3 regions of the Weizmannia sp. FSL W8-1119 genome follow, and region 1 is predicted to be linked to each of the others. Evidence: predicted binding sites of a transcription regulator. Region 1 holds the regulator's gene; each other region holds the start of a gene.

Region 1 (10,784 bases):
AGGTTAAGGAGAGGGGTTAGCCGCAAGGCGAAGCTCTGAACTGAAGCCCCAGTAAACGGCGGCCGTAACTATAACGGTCCTAAGGTAGCGAAATTCCTTGTCAGGTAAGTTCTGACCCGCACGAAAGGTGTAACGATCTGGGCACTGTCTCAACGAGAGACTCGGTGAAATTATAGTACCTGTGAAGATGCAGGTTACCCGCGACAGGACGGAAAGACCCCATGGAGCTTTACTGCAGCCTGATATTGAATTTTGGTACAGCTTGTACAGGATAGGTAGGAGCCTTGGAAACCGGAGCGCCAGCTTCGGCGGAGGCATCGGTGGGATACTACCCTGGCTGTATTGAAATTCTAACCCGCACCCCTTACCGGGGTGGGAGACAGTGTCAGGCAGGCAGTTTGACTGGGGCGGTCGCCTCCTAAAAGGTAACGGAGGCGCCCAAAGGTTCCCTCAGAATGGTTGGAAATCATTCGCAGAGTGTAAAGGCATAAGGGAGCTTGACTGCGAGACTTACAAGTCGGGCAGGGACGAAAGTCGGGCTTAGTGATCCGGTGGTTCCGCATGGAAGGGCCATCGCTCAACGGATAAAAGCTACCCTGGGGATAACAGGCTGATCTCCCCCAAGAGTCCACATCGACGGGGAGGTTTGGCACCTCGATGTCGGCTCATCGCATCCTGGGGCTGTAGTCGGTCCCAAGGGTTGGGCTGTTCGCCCATTAAAGCGGTACGCGAGCTGGGTTCAGAACGTCGTGAGACAGTTCGGTCCCTATCCGTCGCGGGCGCAGGAAATTTGAGAGGAGCTGTCCTTAGTACGAGAGGACCGGGATGGACGCACCGCTGGTGTACCAGTTGTCTTGCCAAAGGCATCGCTGGGTAGCTATGTGCGGAAGGGATAAGTGCTGAAAGCATCTAAGCATGAAGCCCCCCTCAAGATGAGATTTCCCACAGTTTAACTGGTAAGATCCCTGAAAGATGATCAGGTTGATAGGTCCGGGGTGGAAGCGCGGTGACGCGTGCAGCTGACGGATACTAATCGATCGAGGACTTAACCAAATAGAAAAGCGAAGGTGCCTTGTTTAGCCCCGACAAGCGAATGTTTTGACCGGCACGGAGCCGTCTTTTGGATTCGTGGCGGGCAGGTGATTCGACCTCGAGGGGCTAGGCACCGGAGCTGGACAGTAGAAAAGCGGAAGCGCCTTGCCCATCGGCGTACGGATTTCGGAGCTTTCGACTGAGATAAAGGAAACACGACGAGCCCCTAAAGGCGAGCCGATGCCCGCTTATCGTAGGGAGAAAGCGCAGAAATACGCTAGCCGATAGGCGCTGGAGCTAGACAATTTTCAAAGTTAGAAGCAGAAACGCATTCTCCGTTTACAGTTTTTTCTCCCATCCGGTTTTCAGGGAACACATCCCAAAATAAAATACAGGTCCGGTGATGATGGCGGAAAGGTCACACCCGAACACATCCCGAACTCGGAAGTTAAGCTTTCCAGCGCCGATGGTAGTTGGGGGTTTCCCCCTGCGAGAGTAGGACGTTGCCGGGCCAAATCAAAACCGCAGGCGATTTGTCTGCGGTTTTTCACATTTCAAAAATGGAGGTTTCGGTAATCCATTTTTTTCAAACCGATGCCGGCTTTGGAAGGGCGGGACAGTATCCGGCCTGGCGGGTTTTTAAAGCGCAATCAGGGAAAAGATAAAAGAAATCAGCAGTTTTTTGAAAATCGGAGTAAGAAAAATTAAAATTGGGCGGGTTGTTCTGTTGCATTTTTGCGGGGGAATCCTGTATAATTATAGTCAAATATAGTCAAAGTCAAAAGACGATGTCAGGAGGTGGCTTTGATGAAAAATATCTCTGATATCATAGAGGAATATTTGAAACGGATTCTGGAGCTGAATGAAACAGAAATCCTTGAAATAAAACGCAATGAGATTGCCGATAAGTTCCAATGTGTCCCTTCACAAATCAATTATGTCATCAATACGCGGTTTACGATTGAAAGAGGGTATATTGTTGAAAGTAAAAGGGGCGGCGGCGGTTATATCCGGATCATGAAAGTGCGGCCTGAAAGCGATGCGGAACTGATTGACCAGCTGCTCGTGCATATCGGCAATGTCATCTCCCAGTCCAATGCGGAAGCCATCATTCTCCGGCTCGTTGAAGAAGAGGTGATCTCAAGGCGGGAGGCAAAAATCATGCTCAGCGTGATGGACCGCTCCGTGCTCTACATCCAGTTGCCGGAACGGGATGAACTGCGTGCCAGAATGTTGAAATCCATGTTAACAACCTTAAAATACAAGTAACTACAGAGGTGAGTATGCTGTGATTTGCCAGGAATGCAATGAAAGGCCGGCAACCATGCATTTTACAAAAATTATAAACGGTGTGAAAACGGAATTCCATCTTTGCGAAAAGTGCGCGCAGGAGAAAGGGGAAAAGTTTTCATCGGATTGGGGAAAAAGCTTTTCCTTCGATAATTTGCTCGCGGGCCTTTTTAATTTTGACCCGGCCATCCAACTTTTCAAACAGGAAACAGCGCCTGACCCGGATGTGCTTCGCTGCAGCCATTGCGGGATGACATTGACCCGGTTTTTAAATACGAGCCGGTTAGGCTGCCCGCATTGCTATGAGACGTTTCAGCACCAGCTTGTCCCGATTTTGCAGCGCCTCCACGGCGGCAACGTTGCGCATGAAGGAAAAATACCGGCACGGATTGGCGGTGCCATTTACACAAAGAAGAAACTGCAGGAACTAAAGGCGGCGTTGCAGGAAGCCATCAGCCAGGAAGAATTTGAAAAAGCAGCAGAACTCCGCGATCAAATTCGTGCACTTGAAGGTTCTTCTCAAGCTAAAGGAGGGGAGCAGTAATGTCTTTGGAACATTTTTTGCACGAAGCGTCCAGTTCCTGGATGAACGAGCAGGGGCCTGAATCGGAAATTGTACTGACCTCACGTGTCCGTCTGGCAAGAAATTTAAAAAATTTCCGGTTCCCGTCCTTGTTTAGTACCGAGGAAGCAAGGGAAATTATGAAAACAATCCAGGATATCGCCCGGAATCATTTTCCGGCTGAACTGCAGGTTGAATTTTTAAAAATGGATGAATTAAAACCGCTCGAAAAAAGGGTGCTTGTGGAGAAACACCTGATCAGCCCGCAGCTTGCCGAAGAATCGGGTGACGGGGCAGTTATTTTGTCAAGCGGCGAAGATATTAGTATTATGATAAATGAGGAAGATCATTTACGCATACAATGTCTTTCTCCGGGGCTTCAATTGCATGAAACGCTTCAGAAAGCCAATCAGCTTGATGACCTGATTGAAAATGGGGCCGATTATGCTTTTGATGAAACGCTCGGTTACTTAACCAGCTGCCCGACGAATGTCGGAACAGGCATCCGCGCATCGGCCATGATGCATTTGCCGGGGCTTGTGCTGACACAGCAAATTAAACAAATCATTCCGGCGATTCATCAGCTTGGTTTGGTGGTAAGAGGAATATATGGCGAAGGAAGCGAAGCCATCGGAAATATTTTTCAAATTTCCAACCAGGTGACACTCGGAACATCGGAAGAAAACATTGTCTCAGATTTAACCAGTGTCATCCGGCAGATCATTACACAGGAAAGATCGGCAAGGGAAGCATTGGTGCAGACTTCAAACATACAATTAGAAGACAGGGTTTACCGTTCGCTCGGTGTCCTGCAAAACAGCAGGATCATTGAAACAAAAGAAGCGGCCCGTTGTTTGTCCGATGTCCGGCTGGGAATTGATCTGGGCTATATTCAAAACATTTCGAAACAAATTTTAAATGAATTGATGATTTTAATGCAGCCAGGATTTTTACAGCTTTATGCCGGAAGAGCGCTCAGCCCGTATGAAAGGGATATCCGGAGGGCTACACTGATAAGAGAACGTTTGAGGCTTGAGGAGACCAAATGAACAGGAGGAATGACAGATGATGTTTGGAAGATTTACAGAGAGAGCCCAGAAAGTGCTGGCCCTTTCCCAGGAAGAAGCAATCCGCCTGAAACATAACAATATCGGAACGGAACATATTTTGCTCGGACTTGTCCGCGAAGGGGAAGGCATCGCAGCAAAAGCGCTGTACGGCCTGGGTTTAAGCGCCGAAAAAATCCAGGAAGAAGTGGAAACCCTGATCGGGAACGGCCAGGAAATTTCCCAAACGATCCACTACACGCCAAGGGCCAAAAAAGTGATTGAACTGTCAATGGATGAAGCGAGAAAACTCGGGCACTCCTATGTTGGAACGGAACATATTCTCCTCGGGCTGATCCGTGAAGGTGAAGGCGTTGCGGCACGTGTGCTGACAAATCTCGGCGTCAGCTTAAATAAAGCAAGGCAGCAGGTGCTCCAATTATTGGGCAACAGTGAAGCATCCGTGCAGGGCGGTTCGGCGGCCAGCGTCAGCACACCGACACTGGACAGCCTGGCCCGCGATTTGACAGCGATCGCACGGGAAGATTCCCTTGATCCGGTAATCGGGCGGAGCAAAGAAATCCAGCGTGTCATTGAAGTGCTGAGCCGGAGGACAAAAAACAACCCTGTCCTGATCGGGGAACCGGGCGTCGGGAAAACGGCCATTGCAGAAGGACTCGCCCAGCAAATTGTCCATAATGAAGTGCCGGAAACCCTACGTGACAAACGGGTCATGACGCTCGATATGGGTACGGTTGTAGCCGGCACAAAATACCGCGGCGAATTTGAAGACCGCCTGAAAAAAGTGATGGATGAAATCCGACAGGCCGGCAATATCATTCTTTTCATTGATGAACTGCATACTTTAATCGGGGCCGGCGGTGCGGAAGGGGCCATTGATGCCTCCAATATTTTAAAACCGTCGCTTGCCCGCGGCGAACTGCAGTGCATCGGTGCTACGACACTGGATGAATACCGGAAATATATTGAAAAAGACGCGGCACTGGAAAGAAGGTTCCAGCCGATCCAGGTCGATGAGCCGACGATTGATGAGTCGATCCAGATTTTAAAAGGGCTGCGCGACCGCTATGAAGCACACCATCGCGTCTCGATTACCGATGAGGCGATCGAAGCCGCTGTAAAACTTTCGGACCGCTATATCGCAGACCGGTTCCTGCCGGATAAAGCGATTGACTTAATTGATGAAGCCGGATCGAAAGTGCGCCTCCGTTCCTTTACAACGCCGCCGAATTTGAAAGAGTTGGAATTGAAACTGGAAGAGGTGCGCAAGGAAAAAGATGCAGCCGTCCAGAGCCAGGAATTTGAAAAAGCGGCTGCGTTAAGGGATACCGAACAGAAACTGCGCGAACAGCTGGAGGAAACGAAGAAAAGCTGGAAGGCAAAACAAGGCCGGGAAAACAGCGAAGTCACAGTCGGTGATATAGCGCTTGTTGTTTCGAGCTGGACGGGAATTCCAGTGACGAAACTGGCGCAAACCGAAACGGAAAGGCTTTTGCACCTTGAAGAAATCCTTCATTCCCGTGTGATCGGGCAGGAAGAAGCGGTGCTTGCTGTGGCAAAAGCAGTCCGCCGTGCACGGGCAGGATTAAAAGATCCGAAACGCCCGATCGGTTCCTTCATTTTCCTCGGGCCGACAGGGGTCGGAAAAACAGAACTGGCGCGTGCGCTTGCGGAAGCGATGTTCGGCGATGAAGACGCTATGATCCGGATCGATATGTCCGAATACATGGAGAAACATTCGACTTCCCGCCTCGTAGGTTCGCCGCCTGGATATGTCGGTTTTGAAGAAGGCGGCCAACTGACGGAAAAGGTACGGAGAAAACCGTATTCGGTTGTGCTGCTTGATGAAATTGAAAAAGCGCATCCGGACGTTTTCAACATTTTGCTTCAGGTGCTGGATGACGGCCGCCTGACCGATTCCAAGGGCCGCACGGTTGATTTCAGCAATACGATTGTCATCATGACATCGAATGTCGGCGCAGATGCTTTAAAACGCAACAAGAGCGTCGGCTTCACCATTCAGGATACCGTCGAGGCCGATTATAAAGACATGAAGGACAAAGTGCTCGAGGAACTAAAAAAAGCGTTCCGGCCTGAGTTTTTGAACCGTGTTGATGAAACCATTGTGTTCCATTCGCTCGAGAAGAAACATTTGAACGAAATTGTCACATTGATGGCGAAAGAATTGTCGGACCGGTTAAAAGAGCATCATATCGAACTTGTGCTGACGGATGCCGCAAAGGAAAAAGTGGCGGAAAAAGGCTACGATCCTGAATACGGCGCGCGGCCGCTGCGCAGATCGATTCAGAAAAACATCGAAGACCGCCTTTCGGAAGAAATGCTGAAAGGCAATATAAAAGAAGGGCAAAAGGTATTGGTCGATGTAAAAGACGGCGAATTTACTTTTGCCAGTGTGGCGGAGTCGGAAGCTGTATCGTCCAATTCTTAATGCCGGAAGCAGGAAGGGTACAATGGTATTGGTGATTGTACCCTTTTTTTTCACATAGCGGTTCCTTATACGATTTTAATTAAATTTCAAGATACTTTGTTTACACTTATACACATAGATATTAGGGAAAGGGGTTTAAGATGGCAAAAAAAACCGTGAAGTTTGTTTGCCAGAACTGCGGCTACGCGTCGCCAAAATGGATGGGAAAGTGCCCGCAATGCAACCAGTGGAACCAGATGGTGGAGGAAGCGGAGGCGCCAAAAAGGAGGGGCTTTTTTTTACATCCTGAGCCCGGAAATGAAACCAAAGCGGCGCCTATTACGTCTATAGAGTCTAAAGAAGAAAAAAGGACGAAAGTGGATTTTGGCGAGCTGAATCGTGTCCTCGGAGGCGGCATTGTTGCCGGGTCACTTGTTTTGATCGGCGGGGATCCCGGGATCGGCAAATCAACCCTGCTTTTGCAAGTGTCATCACAACTGGCAAAGCACGGGTTAAATGTACTGTATATCTCCGGGGAGGAATCGGCGAAACAGACGAAATTAAGGGCAGACCGGTTAAACATCCATACCGACCATCTTTATGTGCTGCCGGAAACGGACCTTTCCGTGATCCAGCAGGCGATAGATGAACTGAACCCCGGCTTTGTTATCATTGATTCCATCCAGACGATTTACCATCCGGAAATCCAGTCTGCGCCGGGCAGTGTGTCGCAAGTGAGGGAAACGACTGCACAGCTGATGCGGACGGCAAAAACAAAAAATGTGGCCATCTTCATTGTCGGCCACGTGACAAAAGAAGGCTCTATTGCCGGCCCGCGCGTGCTTGAACATATGGTGGATACGGTCCTGTATTTTGAAGGTGAACGCCATAATGCCTACCGGATATTAAGGGCGGTCAAAAACCGCTTTGGCTCGACCAATGAAATTGCGATTTTGGAAATGAAAGAATCCGGTTTGGAAGAAGTCCAGAACCCTTCCGAAATTTTTCTGGAAGAACGGACAAAAGGTGCAGCCGGTTCTACCGTGGTTGCTTCCATTGAGGGGACGCGCCCGGTGCTTGTCGAGATCCAGGCGCTTTTGGCTCCGACGTTTTTCAATATGCCGCGGCGGATGGCATCCGGGATTGATTATAACCGTGTCACGCTGATTATGGCGGTGCTTGAAAAACGGGCCGGCCTTTTGATTCAGAACCAGGATGCATATTTAAAAGTTGCCGGCGGCCTGAAAGTGGATGAACCGGCAGTGGATTTGGCAGTTGCCGTCAGCGTGGCATCCAGTTTCCGCGACAAGCCGACAAATGCGGATGACTGCATTATCGGAGAAGTCGGGCTGACGGGGGAAGTCAGGCGGGTGTCCCGCATTGAGCAGCGCGTCCAGGAAGCGGCAAAGCTCGGTTTCCGGCGGGCGATCATTCCGAAAAATAATATGGGTGGGTGGACGCCGCCAAAGGAGATTCAAGTGATCGGCGTCGCTACCATCCAGGAAGCTTTAAAAGCGGCACTCGGAGGATGAGACTGGGAACAAACTTCCGTGCCTTCTTGTGTTCTTTGGATCAGTGCGTGAAGGAACCGGGAAGTGAAGGCAAACGTGGGAAAAAACGGAACCCGCTGGATAAGCAAACAACTGCCGCGAATCTGCGTTTGCAGGATCCGTTATGATGTAAAGGCAGAAAAGACAACGGCTGGCAGGATACAAATTTTAAAAGAAAGCAGGGGATGTGCATGAAGCCTGAAAATGCCCGGAGAAAACCGCGGCGATTAAACGGCTCGGCAGGGAAAAATAATACGAAGGCAAACGTTTTAAACCATATTTTTTGTTTATAATGTATAAAGGAGGTGAACATGTTGTTAAGACGGCTTATACAAATTTGTTTGGTGCTGATTGGCGGCACGCTCGGTGTTTTCCTGCTGCCTGATTTTTACAAACTTGTGAATGTGGATTATGTGTTAATCAAAAACCCGTATGTTTCAGCGCTGTTGGGGGCTATTATCTTTTATCTTATTACTTTCTGGTCCATTCATTATATCGTTGATTTTGTCGATTGGTTTGAGGATTCACTGGTAAAAGTCCCGATGACGGAAATTTTTTCCGGAACCTTTGGCCTTGTGCTGGGCCTGATTATTGCTTATCTGGCAAGCATTCCGGTCCGGGGAATTCCGATTGTCAATACAATCGTGTCGATTACGCTTACGGTATTGCTCGGTTATATCGGATTCCAGGTCGGTTTTAAGAAAAGAGAAGAAATTTTCAATTTGTTTTTTAGCCGGCAGCACAGGCGGAAAGGCGGGACAGAGCAAGAAGGGCATCCGCAGCCTGGAAAACAGGTGAAGATTCTTGATACAAGCGTTGTTATCGACGGGCGGATTGCGGATATTTGCCAGACCGGTTTTCTTGACGGCCCGATTGTGATTCCGCTCTTTGTGCTTGAAGAATTACAGCATATTGCCGATTCTTCGGATGCCTTGAAAAGAAACCGGGGCCGGCGCGGTCTTGATATCTTAAACCGGATACAGAATGAACTGCCGATCGAAGTACAAATGTACGAAGGCGATTTTGAAGATATCCAGGAAGTGGACAGCAAGCTCATTAAACTGGCAAAATTGATGAACGGGATTGTCGTGACAAATGATTACAATTTAAATAAAGTGTGTGAATTCCAGAAAGTCAAAGTGCTCAATATCAATGACCTTGCCAACGCCGTAAAACCGGTTGTGCTCCCCGGCGAAGAACTCAATGTCCAGCTCATTAAAGACGGGAAAGAGCATCACCAGGGGATTGCCTATTTGGATGACGGCACGATGATTGTTGTCGAAGAAGGCAAAAATTACATTGGCAAACGCATTGATGTGCTTGTGACAAGCGTCCTGCAGACTTCAGCGGGTCGGATGATTTTTGCCAAGCCGAAGCTGCTCGAAAAAGCGTTATAATGGAGCTGGAACACCCGCGGCCCGGGCCGCGGGAGGTTTAAACGCGATGCGGGGGGGAGATTGGATTTGACAGATTATGAGGTGATTATACCGGCAGCCGGATCGGGGAAACGGATGGGCGCAGGGTTCAACAAATTATTTCTTGAACTGAACAAGCGCCCGGTCATTGCTTTTACAGCAGAAGTTTTTTTGGCTGATCCGTCCTGCAAAAAGTTGATACTTCCCGTGCAGCCGCATGATTTGGAAGAGATGAAGCGTATTTTGCCCCGCTCGGAAAAAATAGTATTCGCCCGCGGCGGTTCTGAACGGCAATATAGCGTGCGGAACGGGCTGGAACTTGCCGGAAGCTGCAGCGTCATTCTTGTCCATGACGGTGCAAGGCCGTTTATCAGCACCGGATTCATTGCAGCACTGGCGGCAATGGCCGGGGAGAAAGGGGCGGCGATAGCGGCTGTCCCGGTAAAAGACACGATCAAAAGAGCAAAAGACCAGATTGTAACCGAGACGATTGAGCGGAGCAGCTTGTGGCAGATCCAAACGCCACAAGCTTTTCGCACGTCTGTCTTGAAAAATGCGCATAAAGCGGCGGAACGGGACGGCTTTCTCGGAACGGATGAAGCCTCGCTGGTCGAACGGATCGGCCATGCTGTACATATTGTGCCGGGAAGTTATGATAATATTAAAATTACGACACCGGAAGACCTTTATTTTGCAGAAGCGATTTTAAAAAAGCAGGGGGGAGGATGAAGATGTTCAGGATCGGACAAGGCTTTGATGTGCACCGGTTCGGGGAGGGGCGTCCCCTGATGATCGGGGGAGTTGAAATTCCGTATGAAAAAGGTTTGCTCGGCCACTCCGACGCGGATGTGTTGCTTCATGCCGTAGCGGACGCCTGCCTCGGGGCCATTGGGGAAGGGGATATCGGCCGGCATTTTCCGGATACAGATGCGGCATTTAAAGATGCGGATTCTGCGGCGCTTTTGGCGCATGTTTTTCGGCTTGTGAAACAAAAAGGGTACAAGCTCGGCAATCTTGATTGCACGATTATTGCCCAAAAGCCGAAAATGGCGCCCTATATCGGGAAAATGCGGGAAACGATCGCGCGCATTTTGGAAGCAGAGAACGGGCAGGTCAATGTCAAGGCGACCACGACGGAAAAACTCGGCTTTGCCGGGCGTGAAGAAGGCATTGCTGCGCAGGCGGCAGTACTGCTGGAGCAGGCTTAACCGGTATGGCTGCATGGTGCTGGAACAAGCCGGGCAGTTTAGGGCGCGTACTGCCTGCAGGAACCTTTTAACCGGTGTATGGCAGCAGATGTTTCGTCGAAAATGGTGTAACGGAGCCGGGCGCCTGTTTACGGGAACCCGTTTTTCGCTGGAACAAGTATAGTTGGGGTATAGCTGCAAAAGAGTGGGCGCGAGCGGGACAAGCCAGGCGGTTTAGGTCCTGTAATGCTGC
Region 2 (10,784 bases), 690 kb from region 1:
TACATCCACTTGATTTTTTAACAAGTTGATAATAAATCTTCTTAACCTTTGCTCACCTTCTTCTCTTTCTTCTTTTCTTCCTTCCTCTTTCCCCTTTTTATACCCGCGGTCAAAGTAAGAATTTGGCAGCTTTAATACTTGCTCCGTCTCGTCATAACTCGGGTTCAAGGCTTTTCCCCTTCTATCTGCCCTTTGATCTTCATGATCTCGTCTTCACTCAAGCCGGATGCTTGGGCGATGACCTTCACATCCACTTGATTTTTTAGCAAGTTAGCAATAAATCTTCTTAACTTATCTTCCCCTTCTTCTCTTTCTTCTTTTCTTCCCTTCTCTACTCCTATTTCAATTCCCTTCTTATACCCGCGATCAAAATAGGAATTCGGCAAGTCCAGGACAACTTCTTTTCCATCCACACCGGGAAATCTGACTTCCATCTTATGAATGCTCCAGTTGCTGTTTTATTTTTTCCACTTCCGTCTGGCTCAGACCGGTTTTTTCTACAATTAATTGAAGCTCCATACCCGCCAGCAACATTTTGATGGCAATTGGAATCGTTTGCAGCAATTTTTTTCTTTCTTCTTCTCTTCCCTTCTCTACTCCTATTTCAATTCCTTCTTCTCTGCCTTCCTCTTTCCCCCTCTTAAACCCGCGGTCAAAGTAAGAATTTGGCAGCTTTAATACTTGCTCTGCTTCATCCGGATCCAGCATCTTAATGTTTTCCATCACTTCCGCCTCCTCTTTTTCGTTCAGTTTTAAATAAAAATCAAAGAAACCATATAACAGCCTCATTTTTGCAAGGTCGAGTTCCATGCGTGCCAGCATCCGCAGAAACTCCAGTTTGACCTGCACCCGTTCTTTTTCTGTATACCCCATTTTGCTTAATAATGCCGCGGCAACAGGGTTGTTGCTCCGGATATAATTTCTCCAATTTTGTTTCATCAGATGAATGGATAAATAGTGAAAACGAAGAATTTCAATGTTGTGGAACGCAAAGGTGTATGTATCAGGGGTTTCTGTTTTCTCCTCATAACTGAAAACGGCAATCGGCAATACCGGTTTCTGGTGCCGGAGACTGATCATCATATAATAACGAAACATGCGTTCAGGAAAGGGTTTCTCGTAATACGACTGCGGCTCTACATGGATGAGAATCACGGTGTCTTTCCCTTTTACCTTCGTTTCGGCAAGGATATCAACCCGTTTTTGTTCACCGCCCGGAAAGTCCGTAAACTGTTCCTGCGACAAAAACCTCACCCGGCGGTAGTCGAGATCCGCTGACACATCCGGGAAAAACGCCTCCATAAACTCCTGAAAAAAGTTTTGGATCAGCTCCTTAAACAAACGATCATGTACATTGTAACCGGGTTTCTTTTCCATTACCAGTTCCAATGGCAACACCCCTTTTCTTATTTTTCAGTTTTATTATAAAGGACAAACGTTCGTTTTTCAAGTTCCATGATTTATACAGAAACTGTTCAAAACCTGAATATATGGCACTATGAACGAAATGTCGCAGGTGGCGCAATGAATGAGATTTGTAGTGCAAAATCGGTGAAAAATTCAATCGATTGTTGCATTATTTTTTCACATTCAGAGAAAAAGAAAAACGACTGCAAATGCAGTCGTATCAAGGGTTTTAAAAAATTTTAAGCTAATTGTTCAGTTTTTAGAAAACGCCCTCGGCAGGAATCGAACCCACATTTTGAGAACCGGAATCTCACGTGCTATCCTTTGCACCACGAGGGCAATAAGTGATTCAACAATAATAGATTATAAAGGACAATGAACAAAAAAGCAAGCCCCTTTTTGGTTTTATTTTATCGGAATTTGGTTATGATGGGTATTGTAGTTCAGGTGAAGGCAATTCTTTTGACCTTCATTGACCAATATTGTATGATCAGTACATAAGGATGGAGAATAATTCCTTTAACATCCATGATATAGCATATGATGGACCATCCGAAGAGAAGAAGGAGGATACTCAATATGAATTTAATTCCCACAGTAATTGAACAAACAAACCGCGGGGAACGCGCATACGACATTTATTCCCGCCTGTTAAAAGACCGGATTATTATGCTTGGCAGCGCGATTGACGACAATGTTTCCAACTCGATTGTTTCCCAGCTTTTGTTCCTGGAAGCGGAAAACCCTGAAAAAGATATTTATCTTTATATTAACAGTCCTGGCGGGAGTGTCACTGCGGGCCTTGCCATTTATGACACCATGCAGATCATCAAACCGGACGTGCAAACGATTTGCGTCGGGATGGCTGCATCAATGGGCTCCGTGCTGTTGACCGCCGGCACGAAAGGGAAACGTTATGCCCTGCCGAACAGCGAAGTGATGATTCACCAACCATTAGGCGGCGCCCAAGGCCAGGCAACAGAAATTGAAATCGCGGCAAAACATATTTTGTACACGCGCGCGAAATTAAACAAAATTTTGTCCGACCATACCGGCCAGCCGATTGAAGTGATCGAAAGGGATACAGACCGCGATAACTTCATGAGCGCGGAAAAAGCAAAAGAATATGGTTTGATTGACCATATTATGACAAAAAAAGAATTGAAATAAGATTGAACAAGGCCGTCCGCAAACGGGCGGCCTTGTGCTGTGTTTGAAAAACCCGCAGGCTGACGTCCGCATGCGCTTACATCAGGACGGAAGTTTTTCTTTCCCTTCAATATAGTTTGCCAAGTGTTCAAAAGCTTCTTCTTCATCGCTCCCGTCCACGCTCAGCGTAACAGTTTCCCCGTGGCCCGCAGCAAGGGTCATCAGCCCCATAATGCTTTTTGCATTTACCTTTCTTCCTTCTTTTTCAAGAAAAATTTCCGATGAAAAGCGGGTGGCTTCCTGGACAAATTGGGCTGCAGGGCGCGCCTGCAAACCGGATTTTAATTTCACTTCCAATTGTTTTTCGATCACGATAACCCTCTCCTTTCAAGTAGCAGGACAGGGGCGCCTTCTGCCAATACGCTCCCCGTCTTTATACTTTTTAAACCTATCCATCTTACATGATTAATTTTTGGCACCCATTATGAATTTTTATTGGCAGGCCCGTTTGCCCGCAGTTTTTCGGCAATTTCATCGATTTTGCGGAGCCGGTGATTGATGCCGGATTTGCTGATATGCCCGCCGGACACCATTTCGCCGAGTTCCTTCAACGTCACATCCTGATGGTTCACGCGCAATACTGCAATCTCGCGCAATTTCTCCGGCAGTGCGTCAAGGCCGACCGTTTCTTCAATATAGCGGATATTTTCCACTTGGCGGAGGGCCGCCCCGATCGTTTTATTCAAATTGGCCGTTTCGCAATTGACGAGCCGGTTGACGGAATTGCGCATATCCCGGACAATCCGGACATCTTCAAACCGGAGCAGGGCATGATGGGCGCCGATAATATTGAGAAATTCCGTAATCTTTTCCGCTTCTTTTAAATACGTAATATATCCTTTTTTTCTTTCAAGCGTTTTGCTGTTTAAATGAAACCCGTTCATCAGGCGGCATAGTGCATCGTTGTGCTCTTTGTATTGGGAGGAAATTTCCAAATGATAAGAGGAAGTTTCCGGATTGTTAACGGATCCGCCCGCCAGAAAAGCCCCGCGCAAATAGGAGCGTTTGCAGCACTTCTTCTTCAGCAGTTCCGGGGAAATGTTCCGGGTAAAGGTAAAATGTTCACCGAGAATATGCAAATCTTCCAATATTTCTTTTGCCCGGGCCTTCAGCCTGACAATGTAGACATTGTTTTTTTTCAGGCGCATTTTTTTCCTGACTAATAATTCCACCGGGACATCATATAATCTTTTTACAAGGACGTAAATCCGCCGGGCAATGGCGGCATTTTCCGTCTGCACATTGACAACCAGCACCTTGTTGGAAAAAGATAAAGATCCGTTCATCCGGATCAGTGCAGATAATTCGGATCTCACGCAGCAATCTTTTACTGCTAAATTGGTCAGCTCTTTTTTGATCTCTGATGCAAATGACATCCTCCAGGCCCCTCCCTTGGCAAAATTTAGAGCTATGCGAAAAAATGCACACGAAAAGGGGATGTTCCGCCTTTATCCTTTCACCGGGCACTGGAGCGTGAAAGCCATTGCTGCTTTTTCAAAATATCATAAAGGATTTCGGCAACTTTTTCCGTATCGTGGCGGATGACCCCGCCTTTATACGTTAAAATATTTCCCGAAACCACCTCCAGGCCGAGCCCCATTAAACGCTTCACGTCGTATACAACAGGCTGTGCCAGCTCCTCGCGGTACCGGCTCATAACCGGTTCCGGCACATCTTCATCATTGACGAGGATCGTATCAATGCAGGCACTGCCCATATGGTTGAAAATCGCCTGCACGTGATCCGCGGCAGTATAATGATTCGTCTCGCCCGCCTGTGTCATCAAATTGCATACATACACTTTTTTCGCATGTGCCTGGCATACCGCTTCTCCAAGACCCGGCACCATTAAATTCGGCAAAATGCTTGTATAAAGGCTGCCCGGACCGATCACGATCAGGTCAGCTTCCTGAATGGCCGTTAATGTTTCCGGAAGCGGCTGAATGACTTCAGGCGTCAAAAACACCCTTTTGATTTTTTTGCCGGACTTCGGAATTTTGGATTCCCCGGCAATGATCGATCCGTCTTCCATTTCCGCGTGCAGCACGACACTTTGGTTGGCGGACGGTAAAACCTGCCCCCGGACATTCAGGACTTTGCTCAGTTCCTTTACGGCGTGTACAAAATCTCCAGTTATCGAAGTGAGCGCCGCAATGATCAGATTGCCAAGCGAATGCCCGGAAAGTTCATCGCCGGTTTCAAAACGGTGCTGGAACATTTTTTCAAGCAGCGGCTCCACATCGGATAGAGCTGCGAGCACATTGCGGATGTCCCCCGGGGAAGGCATATCCATTTCATGACGGATTCTTCCGGAACTCCCGCCGTCATCTGCAACAGTTACAATGGCACTGATCTCAACCGGGTATTTTTTCAGCCCCCGCAAAAGCACCGGGAGCCCTGTCCCGCCTCCGATCAGCACAATTTTCGGATGCCTCATGGCTTACGCTCCTCCTTTCTTTTGATATCACGGTGGGAAATCGTTGTATGATAGTCTTTTTCAAAAAAATGGCCGATATACTCGGCAAGCGCGACAGAACGGTGCTGGCCGCCCGTGCACCCGATGCCGATCACCAGCTGGCTTTTTCCTTCCCGTTTGTAATGTGGGAGCATAAAAGCAAGCAAATCGGTCAGCTTTTCAAGAAATTTTTGCGTTTCATTCCATTTTAAAACGTAAGTGTATACCTCTTCGTCCAGTCCGGTTTTCTGGCGCATATGTTCAATGTAGAACGGATTCGGCAAAAACCGGACATCAAAAACAAGGTCGCAGTCAATCGGAATGCCGTTTTTAAAGCCGAACGACAGGACATTGACCGTGAAAACCGACTGCTTATTCGCCGAAAACTCCAACACGATTTTTTCGCGGAGTTCGCGCGGTTTTAAATTGGATGTGTTGAGAATAAGCTGCGCGCGCCCTTTCAGCTCCTCGAGGATTTTTCTTTCCTGCTGTATCCCTTCGAGCGGCGTCCCATCCGGCGAAAGCGGGTGGGACCGGCGCGTTTCTTTATACCTGCGCACGAGCACAGAATCATCCGCATCCAAAAATAAAATGGTGGGCGTAACCCACGAAGACTTGTCAAGTTCATCCAGTGCCCGGAACAAGTCATCAAAGAATTCACGGCCGCGCAAATCCATTACAAGCGCGACTTTATTCATTTTATTACTGGCATCTTTCATCAGTTCCAGAAATTTTGGCAAAAGCGTCGGCGGCAAATTATCGACACAGAAAAACCCGAGATCCTCCAGGCTTTGGATCGCAACCGTTTTTCCGGCCCCGCTCATGCCGGTAATGATGACAAACTGCATTTGATTTCCTTCTAAACCCATTCTTTTTCCCCCTGACGGAAAATTTAGCATGGCGTTTCAGCTTGGATCGAGCCTGTATGAAAGCAATTCAAAGTCGGGCGTGTACGTAAACTGGCCGTAGATGATGCCGCTTCCGTGGACCATATATTCCAAAATATGGGTATCTCCCGCCGCCATCGGCAAGTTTTTAATTTCATCAATAGCATGCCACTGCAAAATTCCTTCAGCAGATTGCTCGAAGTTTTTGCCGTCGCCGTCTGTTGCGACAAACGTAAACATCATCCATTCAGACACGGGTTTATCCCTGTCTTTGATGACAATCGTGAAAACGCCTTTTAAATCAGGGTGTTTTAAATAAATGCCAGTTTCTTCTCGGTATTCGCGAATCACGGCTTCACGGACCGATTCTCCCTGTTCCATTTTCCCGCCAGGTGCAACCCACCAGTTGCGCCGCGGCTTTTGCAGCAATAAAACCTGTCCGTCCTTGATGAATACACAATTTGTTATTCTTTGCAAAGGAGTCACCTCATATCTGAACCGGAATGATGCGGACAAATCCGCATCTATTCAACCGATGGATAAACCTTTCCCGTGCGTAAAAACCATGTACTTTTTTATTATACTATTAATGAAATGGTTGAACAATGAATGCACCCGCCCGGTATGTGTCAAGTTTTTCTCGACAAGGTTTAAATATCGGGTATTCCAAGACACTCTTTTTGTACACTTTCGGCTACCGTGCTTTACTTGCTCGGTGTAATTTTCGGAAAAGATGTAATATTTCCGTATAAAGATGGATAACGGGGATGTTGAGGCGCGCGAAATTCACTCGCTTTCCGCGGGCGGCCGGCGAGCCTCCTCGCTCGTACCTCGCTGCGGGGTCTCTCCTGGCTCGCTTTTCCCGCAGGAGTCTCGTAAATTTCGCGCGCCTCAACGATCAGTCCCCACTGAGCCAAGCTTAAAACGAAAGCTCTAATATTTTGCTTAAATGTCCCATTGCCGATGAACGGCTTGAATGCAGGGCAACTGATCCGTGCTTTACGCCCACTGACGGGCGTACAGGCTGCTTGAATAGTTGAGACATCCTGATGGATTGTTGCAAGCTCCGTTGCTTTCTCGCGCTTCTTGAACGGTGTTTCAGATAGGTTTCCTGCAATGTCCCGTTAAGCATGCCCTGTTTCACCTTTACCATGGCTTCGGCGCCAGCTTTACTCCAATGCATCCCCCTTTTCTTCATTCTGAATGAGATATGCCTTTGATTTGATTCCATTGCCCCCAGGCCTCTCGCACCTTCCGGTACGTTCTCTACCTTGTCCCTCCAGTCAAAAATGCGGTCCCAGTTTTTTAGGATGTACGAACGAAACTCCTTGACTTTCTTAAGGCTCTTTTCATCCGTCAATGTGCTTTCATGCGTATCCAAATATAACGTGAATTGGTCCAGGTCATGCGTTCTAATCGCTTTTCTAATTTGCTCTTTGATCTCGCTCTTTCCGCCCCCGAATGTCCTTACGATGGCTTGTGCAACGTGGTAGGTATCCAGCTGGTTGAGCACCGGAAATTCCGACTGTGAGAAAGCTGTTTGAAACCTTTCAGCTGTGTATCCCGCACCTCCATCACTATTTGTAATGACACGAGCTTTTTCTAGGGAATAGGTGTTGGCTGCTACAGCTTGGACTTCATCCCAAAATGTCTGGATGGATTTCGTCGTCATGATAACAACGGGATGGTGTAGAGAGACTCTTTTGCCATTGGTTTCCCATCCTTCATAGAGAATGGCGTGGTGGACTTCCAAACCCTGTTTCTTTTCTAGTCCCCGGACGAATATACCATCAGCTTCGGAAAACAGGTAATCTACCTTCTTTCCCTCAGGTAGTGAATCAGCTATTTCTAGCTCTTCTACAAGTGCCTTGTCGGCTTCAGCTTGCGTTTTCCCTACGTGTTTCACCATGTTCCCTACAGTTGTGTGACTAAGGCTCACTGCTGTCCATTCTTTTAAAATATCAGCTACCTCCCGATAGGTGTTCTCACTTGCCAACTCTGCCACCTTTAACTCCACTAACGGGCTGTATCGTTGGTATGGTAAAAGCCCTAACCATTCATCCAGAGGATAATGTGAATTCCCTTTCTGGTCATGCATTAGTGAACGTTTAAAGGTCACATTTCCAAATAAAAACTGAATGCTTCTGTTATCACTCCGGCAGTACTCCCAGCCATCCTCCAGCTTTTTTTGCTTAATTGTTTTATCTAACGTCTCAAATATTTCCCCAACCCATTGCGTAAAGGCATTCTGGATCAGAATTTTAACTTGTTCTTCAAATTCAATAAGACTTTTTGTATCCTTTAATAATCTAGCAATTATTGATATAATATCCATAGGAAGACCTCTTTCTAAATGTATTCGCCCACAAGCGTACATTTAAATGATAGAGCGTCTTCCCATTTTTTTCCACTCATCTGCCCTTCGAGTAAAATTTTACACATACACCCGCCCGTATGTGTCAAGTTTTCCCCAATCGTGAAAATCACGCGGGTGAAAGGCCGTGGCTCCCGAACTTTGTTTTGTCTTTCACCGGGCAAATGAAGGACAAATAGCCGGCAGCCACGCTTTGTTCTGTCTTTCATTATGCTGATGAAGGACAAATGGGCGCACGCCACCCCTTTAATTGTCTTTCATCTCCCGTATCAAAGAACCAGCGCATTATCAATCGGAAAAAGCAACGCAATATCCTGCACCGGCTGCAAGTTTTGCACAAAAAAAAGAGCACAGGGTTTTCCTGTGCCTGGGAGATAGGGTCTTTGAACCGCTTATAGCCGGAGCCATAAGTGTTCTTGGTTCAAACATATAAAAAAGGGGGTCAATTTATATTTATATCATACCGCAAGTTTATTTCATACGGGTTACAAACACGTTAAAACCACTTGACGTTTCAAACTTCCCTGTTTCGACAAAATGCCGGGGGATGCACGCCTTTTTATCCCGCACTCAACCGGCTTTCATAGCTTCTTTCAATTCTTCCACATAATGCTGAGCGTTTTGTGCGGCAATGCTGCCGTCTCCTGTTGCCGTGACAATTTGGCGGAGCGTTTTTTCGCGGACATCACCGGCTGCAAAAATACCCGGAATTTTTGTTTCCATTTCCTCATTCGTCACAATATAACCGGCTTCATTGGTAATGCCCAGGTTTTCAAAAGGCTTGGTCAAAGGCACCATGCCAATATAAATGAAAACGCCGTCCGTTTTAAATGGTTTTTCCGATCCGTCCACAGTCGAAACGAGCGTGACAGAGCCGACTTTTCCGTTTTCTTCGTGGATTTCTTTCACCGTATGATTCCAGATAAAGTCAATTTTTTCATTTTTAAAAGCCCGGTCCTGCAGGATTTTTTGCGCCCGCAGCTGATCACGCCGGTGTACAATTGTCACTTTATTGGCAAAGCGCGTCAGGTAATTTCCTTCTTCGACAGCCGAGTCGCCGCCGCCAACCACAACGAGGTCTTTTCCTTTGAAGAAAGCGCCGTCGCACACCGCACAATAAGAAACGCCGCGGCCGCCCAGTTCGTTTTCGCCTTTAACACCGAGTTTCTTATATTGGGCGCCCGTTGCGATAATCACAGCAAGCGCTTTGTATGCTTTTGTGCCCGCTTTGACAATTTTATAATCCCCGTCTGTGTCAATGCCTTTAATATCGCCGTATGCATATTCGGCACCAAACTTTTTGGCATGTTCAAACATTTTATTTGACAGCTCCGGGCCGAGAATCGATTCATAACCCGGATAATTTTCCACTTCTTCCGTGTTGACCATCTGGCCGCCCGGAACGCCGCGCTCGATCATCAAGGTTTTCAAGTTTGACCGCGATGCGTAAACGGCAGCTGTCATCCCGGCAGGCCCCGCCCCGATAATAATCACATCATAAATTTGTTCTTCACTCATCGTTTGTACCACTCCTTATTGAAGGGCCGCGGCCGGGAAGCCGCAGGCCGCCTGGTTCCACAAAGATGCAATTCCATACGAGTTTTTCGAAAAAACCCCACTTTCTTTTATGCAGTGGGGTTTTCTTTCATTCTCTATAGTAAAGGAATATTGGTTTATCGTCCATTCTTGTGCTTAAAGGAGCGATTTGATCCGGTTTGCGTATTTCCTTAACGTGGAGACGGAAATCCGGTACTCCTTTGCAATCGCCTGCTGGGACACTTTGTCGCCTTTTTGGCGGTGCCACAAGTAATCGAAAGCGGCGGCAAATCCGGCCTCATTTTGAAACCGTTCCCCGCGTTTCAGGCCGGTTAAAAAGATCGAAAACCAGGCGAGCATTAAGTTGGTGTAGCCCGGAAACATCGGCCCGTAATGGCTGTGGAGAATACATGCAATATTGTGGCCGCGCACAAACACCTCATCCGGGTCAAACGGCTCGCGAATATCCGATTCCAGCACATGGGCGAGGTAAATTTTTTCGGCAAGCGTAAAATCATCAAGCGGCTTAAAATCCGGATGCGAGACAATATCCGAACGGTTGCTGGACAACCCGATCATGAAAATCCCGAAAAACCGCTCGGGCAACTCCGCACTGTTCAGCCTGTCCAAAACAAATTGGACATTTTTCTCGTTCATTTTCTTTTCCATTTCCCGGTTCCATGGTTCGCAGCCTTTTTTCTCCGGATTCAGTTCCACGAGCTGTTCCCAGGCGGCTTCTGCTGCCTGTTGCCGGCCCGTATGGTAAGCCGCCTGCGAAAGCCAGTAGTAAAACGAAGCATCCCCGTCAAATCCAGCTTTTCTCAACCGGTTCAGCCAAAGGTACGCCTCTTCATAGCGTCCGACAATCGCAAATGTGGCGCCAAGTTTATATTGATGGTCCAGTAACACTGGCCGG
Region 3 (10,784 bases), 850 kb from region 1:
GCGTTCGTTTGTTCAGGCCCGGCTCATGAAAAGGATGGAAGCAAAATATGCCATTTTGATTTCCGCCGTATTGAACGCATCCGTTTATTTTTACTGCGGATTAAAAATCATGGTCATTGCCGCTTTTGCCGGTTCGATTTTCTGGGGGCTGCTGTATGCAAAGAAACGGAGCCTGCCCGCGCAAATTTTGTCGCATCTTACCTTTGATTTGCTGCTTGTCGTCTTCCTGCCGATTTTTTAAGCAGGGGACAGCTTTTTTTCTGCATTTCTCCGCCATAAATAGTTGTTGCGCTGCACAACAACCGCGCAAAGCTGTTTTTATGGCGTTCACCTGTCACCCCCGGATCGTCTTTATCCCGAGCGCCATCATAAAAACAAGGCTGAAATAACCGAACAACGGATATAAAACCGAGAGCAGCGGGCCGTAATGCAAGCTGCTGATCAGCAGAATGGCGGAAAAAATCAACCCGTACAGCAAACCGCTTTTCATCGGCATATATTTTTGCATTTGCCGCTCAAGCCCGTAGGCATCCCCGATAATAGAAGTGAAAATTTCCCCGAAAATCAGCAGAACATAAATAAAGTAAATGCCCGGAAAACTCGCTTTCACAATATGCGCCATCGGAATCTCCACTTTGGCAACGTCTGGCAGCGTAACCAGTGACAAATGGCTGGAAATCAGGATGAGCGTTAAAAACAGCCCACCCAGTATCCCGCCTGCACGGACGACTTCCTTATCTTTCACTTCCGCCGCAACCGGGACAAGCACCGCCTGCGCGAGCGCCAAATTCAAAGCCGCATAGGAAAGGGCACGGAGAAGGGCACGGGGCATATCAACACTTTCCGGCCGGGCCATAAGCGCCTGAATAAATCCGGGTGACTGGACGGACTGCGACAAAAGGAGAAAATTAAACAAAAGCATCAAAGGCACGACAAACGTGTTGACGCCAAGCAGCCCCTTGATGCCAAAGCACATGACAAAAAAGGCGAGCAGCACCGTCAATAAAATCCCTGTCCCCCTGCCAACACGGAGCTGTTCCTCGAAAACAGCACCCGCACCGGACAGCATGACGCCACAGACCCCGAATAGCATGGCCATCATCATCACATTCACGAAACCGGCCGCTTTTTTGCCAAATAAATACCGGTTTAAGGTTTCATAGGAATCCGCATGTAAATCGATCGCTTTTTCCATCATTTTTGTGCCAAAGAAAATAAATAAAAACCCTGAAAGGCAGATGGCAAGCAATCCATACAGCCCAAACTGTGTAAAAAAAACGGTAATTTCTTTCCCTGTTGCAAACCCTGCCCCGATCACCGTTCCAATATATACGGCTGCGATTTGGACAGCAAAGCCCCACTTATTCAACGCCTGCACCCCTTTAAGAAAAAATAAGACAACCTACCGTCTCCGTTACTATCCTATGTTCCGCTTTCTTAAAATAGCCCGACCGGTTCATTTCCGCCGCTAAAAAATTGGTCAAAAAAAGTCAAAAAAACCCTTTACAAACAAAAAAAGTTGTCATATACTATAGGCAAAGGTCAAAGTTAGTCAATTATAAGATGGTGCCATTGGCCGATAGCGCAAATGACAAATGCAGATCTTTTGATTTTCGGGCCGCGCAGTTGTATCATGATATTAGAAAGGTCAAAAATAGTCAAAAGGTGACTCGCAGATGCCGTTTCCTATTTTCAGCACAAGACAAATGACTTTGCCTTTCTACTGTAATGGCCAAAATGCATCAAAGGGGTGCATGCAAAAGATTTGCATCTTGTGAAATTTTGAGCTATACTGATTTCCAAATAAGGTCAAAGCAAATCAAAGCGCTTTGATTGTTTTTCAATCTTATTAGTCAAAGATAGTCAAAATCAAACCGATCAAAGGAGGAATGTTTGATGTTATGTGACAAATGCCATCAAAACGAAGCGACGATCGGGATGCATATAAATGTGAACGGAAACCAAAAAACATTGAACCTGTGCCAGTCCTGCTACCAAAAAGAACGGGCAAAATTCGAAAACAACTGGGGAGGCATGTTTATGAATAACGGATTTGGAAACTTCGGATTCGGAGGATTCAACGACCTCTTTAACCAAATGAATGCCAACGGGTTCCAGCCAAACGGCGTGAAACAAACCGTACAAACGCAAACACAAGGCGGCGGCAACGGACTACTTGACCAGTTTGGCCGCAACCTGACCGCTGCTGCACGGGCCGGGCAAATTGACCCTGTCATCGGCCGTGATGAAGAAATCGCCCGCGTCATTGAAATCTTAAACCGGCGCAATAAAAACAACCCGGTGTTAATCGGCGAACCGGGCGTCGGGAAAACCGCCATTGCAGAAGGGCTCGCTTTAAAAATTGCCGAAAAACAGGTTCCGGCAAAACTGCGGCATAAAGAAGTTTACTTGCTCGATGTGGCTTCGCTTGTCGCAAACACGGGAATCCGCGGCCAATTTGAAGAACGGATGAAAAAATTGATTGCCGAACTGGAACAACGGAAAAACGTGCTTCTGTTTATTGACGAAATTCACCTGCTTGTCGGCGCAGGTTCTGCAGAAGGTTCGATGGACGCAGGAAATATTTTGAAACCGGCGCTTGCCCGCGGCGAAATCCAGGTTATCGGCGCGACCACTTTGAAAGAATACCGGCAAATTGAAAAAGATGCCGCACTTGAACGGCGTTTCCAACCGGTACAGGTCAATGAACCAAGCCCCGAAGAAACCGTCATGATTTTGCGCGGCTTAAAAGACCGGTATGAAAACTACCACCACGTTTCCTATACCGATGAAGCGATTGAAGCTTGTGCGAAGTTGTCGCACCGCTACATCCAAGACCGCTTCCTGCCGGATAAGGCGATCGACCTGATGGATGAAGCCGGTTCGAAATTGAACCTGACGATTGCGGTTCCGAGCAAAGAAGATATTCAAAAACGGCTTGCTGAAATTGCGCAGGAAAAACAAGCTGCGCTTGCAACGGAAAACTATGAAAAGGCAGCCGAACTGAAAAAAGAAGAACAAAAACTGAACGAGCTGGCTGCTTCCGGACAAACCGAAGCCAAACCGGTTGTCGATGTCACGCAAATTCAGGAAATCGTCGAAAAGAAAACGGGTATTCCGGTCGGCAAACTCGAAGCGGATGAAGCGAAAAAACTGCAGCATCTGGAAGAAAACCTCGCTAAAAAAGTGATCGGCCAGGATGAAGCGGTCCGGAAAGTGGCGAAAGCAATCCGCCGTTCGCGTGCCGGCCTGAAAGCGAAAAGCCGCCCGATCGGTTCGTTCCTGTTCGTCGGCCCGACCGGCGTCGGAAAAACGGAACTGACAAAACGGCTCGCGGAAGAACTGTTCGGCACGAAAGATGCGATGATCCGGCTTGACATGAGCGAATATATGGAAAAACACAGCGTCTCGAAACTGATCGGGGCACCTGCCGGCTATGTCGGTTATGAAGATGCCGGCCAACTGACGGAAAAAGTGCGCCGCAACCCGTACAGCATTATTTTGCTCGACGAAATTGAAAAAGCGCACCCGGATGTTTTGAATATGTTTCTGCAAATTCTCGATGACGGGCGCTTAACCGATGCCCAAGGGCGGACGGTCAGCTTCAAAGATACCGTCATCATTATGACGAGCAACGCCGGCACCCAATTTAAGCATAAAACAGTCGGGTTCGCTAAAAGTGAAGCGATCAAAGAATCGAATATTCTCGATTCACTCGGCGACTTCTTCAAACCGGAGTTTCTGAACCGTTTCGACAACATTATCGAATTTAAACCACTTGAAAAAGAACATTTGGTTAAAATTGTTGACCTGATGCTCGGCGAACTGAATGAAACGCTGAACGAACAAGCGATTACGCTTGACGTGACAGCAGAAGCGAAAGAAAAAATCGCCGAACTCGGTTATGACCCGGCATTTGGGGCCCGCCCGATCCGCCGCGTTATCCAGGAAAAAATTGAAGACCGGATTGCCGACTTTATCCTCGACCATCCGGAAAGCAAAAACTTAAAAGCGGAAGTCCGCGAAGGTGACATTGCCATCGCGGAAAAATAAAGCAAAAACCGGCATGCGGACATAGCCCATGCCGGTTTTTTTATGTTTGTAAAAAGATCGAACGCAGTCCAAACCCGGTTGTTGTAAATCAATCAGAAGAAAGCCGGGTTTTATTACCCGGCCAAAACCAGTCCAAACAAAAAGGCGGGCGGGAAACATATTCATCCGGAATATTGATCAGGGATTCATCCGCACTCAAAGGAGAAAAACCAAGATGCAAAGGTTGGAAGCAGTTCCCCTGTTTGTTAAACAAGCTGCATGGCTTTATACGTTTTTCTCGCTTCAGCCAGATTGAGCCGCTGCACTTTTTCATACAATATGAATGACATTTCCCGGATAATCACCATTTCGGATGACCGGGCGTTGTGCTGCTTTCGATAGGCTTCATACTCATTCATGAGCGAATCCAGCTGCTGGCTGCACCGGACCGTTTTCTCATGCGTCAGACCCAGTTTTTTCCCAAGCTCCATCATTTCCTGACGTTTTTTCTGAATTCTGTAAAGATACTTGTTCTCCTCTAACATGTGCGTGTCCACTTTCAAATTCTCCTTTAGTTCTCTTTTTCTATTGAATGATTGTTATCCCCCGATTATGCTTCAAAAAATGTGAGGTGTTACACATGGAAAATGGCGGACTATTCTGCCGGTTTTCCGCATGATGGCATCGTGGCAAAAGTTCTCTGCAAGCCGGAAAGGCGCAAAAGCCCTGCCCCCATCTGCTTATTTTACCATTACTAAAGTAGTATCGCAGGTCTTGACGGAAATGTAAATACAATCGCAATATTAGACAAAATTTTCGCCAAAAATTTTCACATCTCCCGAAAAAACCACCCGTTTTTCACCGCTCCATGTTTTTTTTGGTCACGCAGTGGAAAAATAAAAGAGAAAAAGACATGAAAGAAGTGAAGCAGATGGCAAAAAATTTTCTGCTGGCCAAAGCAGCCGGATGGTTATTTCGTTCAAAAGCAAAACAGTATTTAAACGACCGGAAAAAAACCGGCGATCTGGTTAACCGCGCGGAGAAAAAAGCACTCTCCAACAAAATCACGCTTGCCAATATGTGGAGTAAAATCCGCGTCCTTTTCCAGCTTGTCAGGGCATGGGCAAAAGGCGAATACCGCACCGTTCCGTACCGGACGATTCTCATGATTGTAATCGGCCTTATTTATTTCGTATCTCCCATTGACATCATCCCTGATTTTCTTGCCGGCGCGGGCCTTGTTGACGACACCGCCGTGCTTGCTTTTCTCCTGACGCAAGTGACCCCGGATTTGGAAAAGTTTTTACAATGGAAAAACAAAAGAGATAAAAGTTGAACCTTGGGCCGCGCGGGATTTCAAAACTTTGCCCCTTTTAGATCATCGCCCCTTCAAGATGGAGCAGGAATGCCTTTTGATCGATCCGGCTCCCGGCATAGCCTGTTAACGACTTGTCTTTTCCGATCACGCGGTGGCAGGGGATCAGGATCGGAACAGGGTTTTTCCGGTTCGCCTGCCCGACGGCCCGCACGGCTTTCGGGTTCCCGACAGCCTCAGCGATGTCTTTATACGAGCACGTTTCCCCATACGGAATTTTTTTCAGCGCTTCCCAAACCGCCATTTGAAAGGGAGTGCCGGAGACAGAAACCGGCACATCAAAACGGGTTCTTTTCTTTGCAAAATACGCTTCCAGTTCACTGGCTGCGCGCAAAAGCAGCGGGTGGCGGGGTTCCGGCATACCCTCTTCATCTGTTTTGCCGAAAGAAACGGCCGTAATGCCTTTTTCATCAGCCCTTACTGTTAAAGGTCCGATTGGGCTTTCCAGCCAAATAAAAGCCATTTTCATCACCTGCTTCCTGCTGCACGGGAAGAAAGATATGAAAAGTTGTGCCTTCCCGTACTTTGCTTTGGACTTGAATGAAGCCTTTATGCTCCTTTATGATTTTATAACTGATCATCAAACCAAGTCCGGTTCCTCTTTCTTTTGTCGTATAGAACGGCTCGCCCAGCTTTTCAATTTTATCGTCCGGGATGCCTTCCCCTTCATCGCGAATGCTTGTATGGACCAGCCCTCTTTCCTTTTCGTAACAAATCTTGATATCTATTTTTCCTCCGTCCGGCATGACTTCTATTGCATTTTTAATGATATTGATAAAGACCTGCTTAAGCTGGTTGCCTTCGCAATAAACATCCGGAAGCCCATCGTCAAAGCGGCAGGAAATCTGGATATTGTGCATCAGCGCTTGCGCATTCAGCAAACCAATCGTATCGCGCATGATTTTCCGGATATCATGATTTTGGAACTGGATTGCCTGCGGCTTTGCCAGCACCAGAAAGTCGGTAATAATTGTTTCAATCCGCGCCAGTTCCGATGTAATCACGTTAAAATATAATGAATGCTCTTCCTCTTTCATGCTGTTTTGCAGCAGCTGGATAAAACCTTTCAAAGCTGTCATCGGATTGCGGATTTCGTGGGCAATGCCGGCCGCGAGCTCCCCGACAATATTCAGGGTATCCGATTTGCGGAGCTGCTCCTGCATCGCCCTTCTTTCGGTAATATCCCGGATGACCGTTAAATTCATATTCGATGTCAGGTTCCCTTTTGACGTGATCTCATAATATTTCGTTTCATTGGCTTTTGAAACATTAAACAAATAATCTGCCGTCCCGTTCTCTTTCAACTGAAAAAGATGGCGGAGAAAATCTTTTTGCACTTTTTCGTCATTGGTAAGCAATAAATTTTGGATTTTCTTCCCGATCGCATCTTCCCGGCTGCAGTCGAAATCGTTCGCGGCTGCAGGGTTAATATCGACAATTTTCAAATCCCAGTTCCATAAGACCATCCCGTCGATCGATCCTTCGAACACTTTCCGGAACCGTTCCTCGCTGTCCCGCAGCGTCTGTTCCATCTTGTAACGGCTGCTGACATTGCGGAAAATGGTCACATGGTAATTTTCTGCGCTGATATACCGGGATGTAAACTCGAGATGCTTCAGCTGCCCGTTCGGCATTTTAAAGAGCAGTTCTTCGCGGGCTGCCGGGATGTGGTTCAGCCTGTCGAACTCCCGGCAATTCCCGCCGTTTTCGACATAAACAAAATCGCTCAGCTTTTTCCCGATAAACTCCTCCATCGTGCACTCGAAAATTTTTAAAGCGGCTTCGTTTGCCAACAGGATCCGGCCGTTTTGATCCCAAAATACAATCGCATCCATTGCTTCCAAAAAAAGGGTCCTGTAAAGCTGTTCATGATCTCTTAACACAAGTCCCCTTTTCTTTTGGCTCATAAACCGATCTGTTCCCAAATTTGTTCTCCCCTTCTTCATAAGAAGCATGCCCCTGGATTCATCATCATTTCAGTTTTCAGCAAATGCCCGGAAAAGGTCTGCTGCATAAGGGTTTCCGGCTGCTATTTAAGAACATATTCTTTTTGAGAAGATATGTCAAATGAAATTGCAAGATGGATGATATGGTGGTAATTCGTGATCAAACGGGGGAATTCCTCCTGCCATTTCCGCAAAAAAGGATGGCGGCCGCCATCCTCATTCTTTATTTTTTTTGCATTTTTTCTTTTTTTTGCCGGTTCCTCTTTGAGCCATGATTTCATATATCTTCCCGGCATTGATGTCCCCGAATTCCAGCCCCGCTTCTTCCCGGACATTTTGTTTCCTGCGGTTCATGAACGCCCTTTCCTGCCTTTTTTTGAATTTCGGTTTGCCCCTTTCACCGCTTCTTCCCCGCGGGCAAATTCTGCGGAGAATTCTGTTTCGGCCAGATTTTCTTTCGGGGTTTTGTTATGTTTTGCGGCTGCATCAAATTCAGCTTTTCGTTTGGCCATGCCGTCCCCTCCATTATTTCAGGTTGCCTGCTTCATTAGCATGCCCGCGCATCAACGCTTTATGGCCGCAATATCTGTCAAAACCGGCTCCGGGTGCATGCAAATACAACTGTTTCCAAACATAATTATTTTCCGGAGGATGATACTATTCATAAAGGCTGATGCCGCAATACGGGCGGCAGAAAGAGGAGCCAATTTAAAAAAAAGGAGAATGATGATGGCGAGAAACAGCAATAAATTGTTGGTACCGGGCATTGAGGCATACATGGACCAAGTAAAGTATGAAATTGCCCAGGAATTTGGCGTGCAGCTCGGATCGGATACCGTATCACGGGCAAACGGATCGGTAGGCGGAGAAATGACAAAACGGCTCGTGCGAGAGGCCCAGTCCCGCCTTTCCGGGCAAAACCCGGAATAAAAGAAAAACCGGCAAAGCGGGATTCGCCTGCTTTGCCGGTTTCTTTACATCTGTTTCTGCTTTTTACCCGATTTCCCGCCGGAATGCGCCTCCTTGTTGCTATTTTTTTTGCGGACGGAGAAAAAATAGCCGCCCGCTGCGATCGCAAGCATAACTGCCCAGAAGATCAGTTTCCACAAAGCGGACTCCGGGAAATGTTCATCAATCAGCCCGACGCCCGGATGCGAAAGCGTAAAAACGAACAATTTTACCCCGACCCAGCCGACAATTAGAAAAGCGGCATCTTCAAGGCCCGGATATTTTTCCAGCAGGCGGACAAACCGGTTAGCAGCAAATCGAATTAGCACGAGCCCAATCACCCCACCTAAAAACATCACGATGAACTGCCCTCCGTTAATGCCCCCGATTTGAAACGAACCGGCCGGGGGCAGCGTCACAGCCATGGCCACAGCTGCAAGCATAGAATCAATGGCAAACGCAATGTCGGCGAGTTCCACTTTAAAAACGGTCATCCAGAAAGAAACCGGCTTCGATGCGGATTCGGCAAGTTTCGGACCATTTTCCCGGTGCTTTTTTACAAAATGGTGGATCATAATAAAAAACAAGTAAGCGGCCCCGACAGCCTGAATCTGCCATATGTTTGCAAGAAACGAAATGAGAAACAGGGCAGTAAACCGGAATACAAACGCGCCCAGAAGCCCGTAAAAGAGCGCTTTTTTCTGCTGGGCGTGCGGCAGGTGCTTGACCATTACCGCCATCACGACTGCATTATCTGCAGCTAAAATCCCTTCCAGTCCGACCAATACGCATAACACCCATGCATATTCAAGCAGCATTGTAAAATCCATTCCACAAAGTCCTCCTTTGCCGGCACCCGGGACCATTGCCCTTACAGATCAAAAAGCGGCATTCCGGCCCAGGCGCGTCCGGCGTGATAAGTAAAGTGCCACTTTTGACAATTTCCTGTAAAGACAAAAAGCAAGACCTTTACCTGTACAGGCAAAGGTCTTGCTGGACATCCGGACGGTGCCAACAAAGCCGATGACCGCCGAAACGGATCATGTAATGACGACTTTGTTTTAAGTGTGCCATGCACACTTAACGCTACTCCCCTTTGACAATTGTCAAAAGTATTCTGTTATTTTGATTATATGGGATACATCCATTTCCGTCAACTGTTTTCATGCAATTTTCGCGTTAAAATTTTTCGGAGCAGCCCGCCGGCCAAAAGTCCGGGGATGGCACAAAACATCGGGAAAAACACGGGCCCGGGCATTTTTTCCCGGACGATAACCACAGGGGAGAGCATTAATCCGATCGTCACAAAGTAAGCAGCAAACACAAAAGGCAGATAACTATACGGCTGAAGATTGCCGCGGGCCATTTTATACGCATCCCACATGGCAAAAAAGTATAGACAAGGATAAAACATCAGCCATCCGTAATCGATGATGTTTCCGGCTTCCATTGTTTTTCCGAGAAAACTGAGCATGATCGCTTCGTTAAAACGGCTGTTCACATTAATCAGAAACTCCATAAAAATAAACGCGATGCCCTTCACATAACGGCCCGCCAAAAGCTGGGCAAACCCCGGCAAGGCAATGTTCCAAACAATCGCCTCAAGCGGTGCTAATTTTTTCATGCGCATGCCCCTTTAAACTGAAGTTGGCAAGTCGCCATATTCTCCCGTTTTCATGTGTTCTTATCATGCCCCGGATAAAAGCAAAAAACACTGTACGGCAAAGCCGCACAGTGTTTTTTAATTCATCGGATTATACAGTTTAATGTCGGGATGCTTGTCCGTGAACCAGCGCAATGCAAAATCATTTTCAAATAAAAACAACGGTTTCCCGAAACGGTCTTTCACAAGCAGACTGCGCGAACTGGAAAGGGATTCGTCCACCGTATCCCCCTCAACCCAGCGCGGAATTTTGGAACCGATCGATTCCATTACGACATCGGAGTTATACTCATTTTTCATGCGGTGTTCGAACACTTCAAACTGCAGCTGCCCGACCGCCCCTAAAATATAATCTTCCGTATGCCATGTGCGGTACAGCTGGATCGCGCCTTCCTGAACGAGCTGGTTGATTCCTTTATGGAAACTTTTTTGTTTCATCACGTTTTTCGCCGATACTTTTACAAACAGTTCCGGTGTAAATTGCGGCAGCTTTTCAAATTGAACCGGCTGTTTCCCGGAGAAGATTGTGTCGCCAATCTGGTATGTGCCGGTATCATACAGGCCGAGAATATCGCCGCTAACCGCTTCTTCAACCGTGCTCCTGTCATCCGCAAGAAACTGGGTTGACTGGGACAGTTTCATTTGTTTTCCGGTCCTTGCAAGCGTGACGGACATGCCGCGTTCAAATTTTCCCGAACAAATGCGGATAAACGCAATCCGGTCGCGGTGGGCAGGATTCATATTCGCCTGGATTTTGAACACAAAACCCGAAAACTGTTCGCTTAACGGATCCACCACCCCTTCTTCCGTCTTTCTTCCT

The links. The regulator CtsR, encoded in region 1, represses protease genes until heat stress. The targets are predictions, from matches to a motif close to ATGGTCAATAAAGGTCAAACA.
Region 2: clpP (ATP-dependent Clp endopeptidase proteolytic subunit ClpP) is a predicted target of CtsR. The motif match lies at 1,867-1,887, and genes of this name have one in related genera.
Region 3: NSQ19_RS04550 (ATP-dependent Clp protease ATP-binding subunit) is a predicted target of CtsR. The motif match lies at 1,645-1,665, and genes of this name have one in related genera.

Annotation. Positions count from the first base shown of each region.
Region 1 covers NZ_JBBOZL010000001.1:105,808-116,591, forward strand. The annotation lists rRNA gene NSQ19_RS00525 (23S ribosomal RNA) at 1-1,053, shown strand, start outside; rRNA gene rrf (5S ribosomal RNA) at 1,429-1,544, shown strand; gene NSQ19_RS00535 (CtsR family transcriptional regulator) at 1,840-2,301, shown strand; gene NSQ19_RS00540 (UvrB/UvrC motif-containing protein) at 2,321-2,866, shown strand; gene NSQ19_RS00545 (protein arginine kinase) at 2,866-3,933, shown strand; gene clpC (ATP-dependent protease ATP-binding subunit ClpC) at 3,950-6,400, shown strand; gene radA (DNA repair protein RadA) at 6,541-7,911, shown strand; gene NSQ19_RS00560 (PIN/TRAM domain-containing protein) at 8,241-9,326, shown strand; gene ispD (2-C-methyl-D-erythritol 4-phosphate cytidylyltransferase) at 9,393-10,073, shown strand; gene ispF (2-C-methyl-D-erythritol 2,4-cyclodiphosphate synthase) at 10,076-10,552, shown strand.
Region 2 covers NZ_JBBOZL010000001.1:795,188-805,971, reverse strand. The annotation lists gene NSQ19_RS03710 (hypothetical protein) at 1-168, opposite strand, end outside; gene NSQ19_RS03705 (hypothetical protein) at 165-434, opposite strand; gene NSQ19_RS03700 (transposase) at 436-1,389, opposite strand; tRNA gene NSQ19_RS03695 (tRNA-Arg) at 1,675-1,746, opposite strand; gene clpP (ATP-dependent Clp endopeptidase proteolytic subunit ClpP) at 1,987-2,577, shown strand; gene NSQ19_RS03685 (HPr family phosphocarrier protein) at 2,659-2,928, opposite strand; gene whiA (DNA-binding protein WhiA) at 3,039-3,992, opposite strand; gene NSQ19_RS03675 (gluconeogenesis factor YvcK family protein) at 4,073-5,053, opposite strand; gene rapZ (RNase adapter RapZ) at 5,050-5,940, opposite strand; gene NSQ19_RS03665 (NUDIX hydrolase) at 5,977-6,435, opposite strand; gene NSQ19_RS03660 (ISLre2 family transposase) at 6,878-8,293, opposite strand; gene trxB (thioredoxin-disulfide reductase) at 8,903-9,850, opposite strand; gene NSQ19_RS03650 (tetratricopeptide repeat protein) at 10,025-10,784, opposite strand, start outside.
Region 3 covers NZ_JBBOZL010000001.1:957,138-967,921, reverse strand. The annotation lists gene NSQ19_RS04560 (CPBP family intramembrane glutamic endopeptidase) at 1-241, shown strand, start outside; gene NSQ19_RS04555 (YkvI family membrane protein) at 335-1,369, opposite strand; gene NSQ19_RS04550 (ATP-dependent Clp protease ATP-binding subunit) at 1,897-4,053, shown strand; gene NSQ19_RS04545 (aspartyl-phosphate phosphatase Spo0E family protein) at 4,299-4,589, opposite strand; gene NSQ19_RS04540 (YkvA family protein) at 4,946-5,368, shown strand; gene NSQ19_RS04535 (methylated-DNA--[protein]-cysteine S-methyltransferase) at 5,406-5,876, opposite strand; gene NSQ19_RS04530 (PAS domain-containing sensor histidine kinase) at 5,818-7,332, opposite strand; gene NSQ19_RS04525 (hypothetical protein) at 7,704-7,865, opposite strand; gene NSQ19_RS04520 (alpha/beta-type small acid-soluble spore protein) at 8,083-8,283, shown strand; gene NSQ19_RS04515 (TerC family protein) at 8,328-9,131, opposite strand; yybP-ykoY riboswitch at 9,239-9,408, opposite strand; gene NSQ19_RS04510 (hypothetical protein) at 9,455-9,925, opposite strand; gene NSQ19_RS04505 (peptide chain release factor 3) at 10,043-10,784, opposite strand, start outside.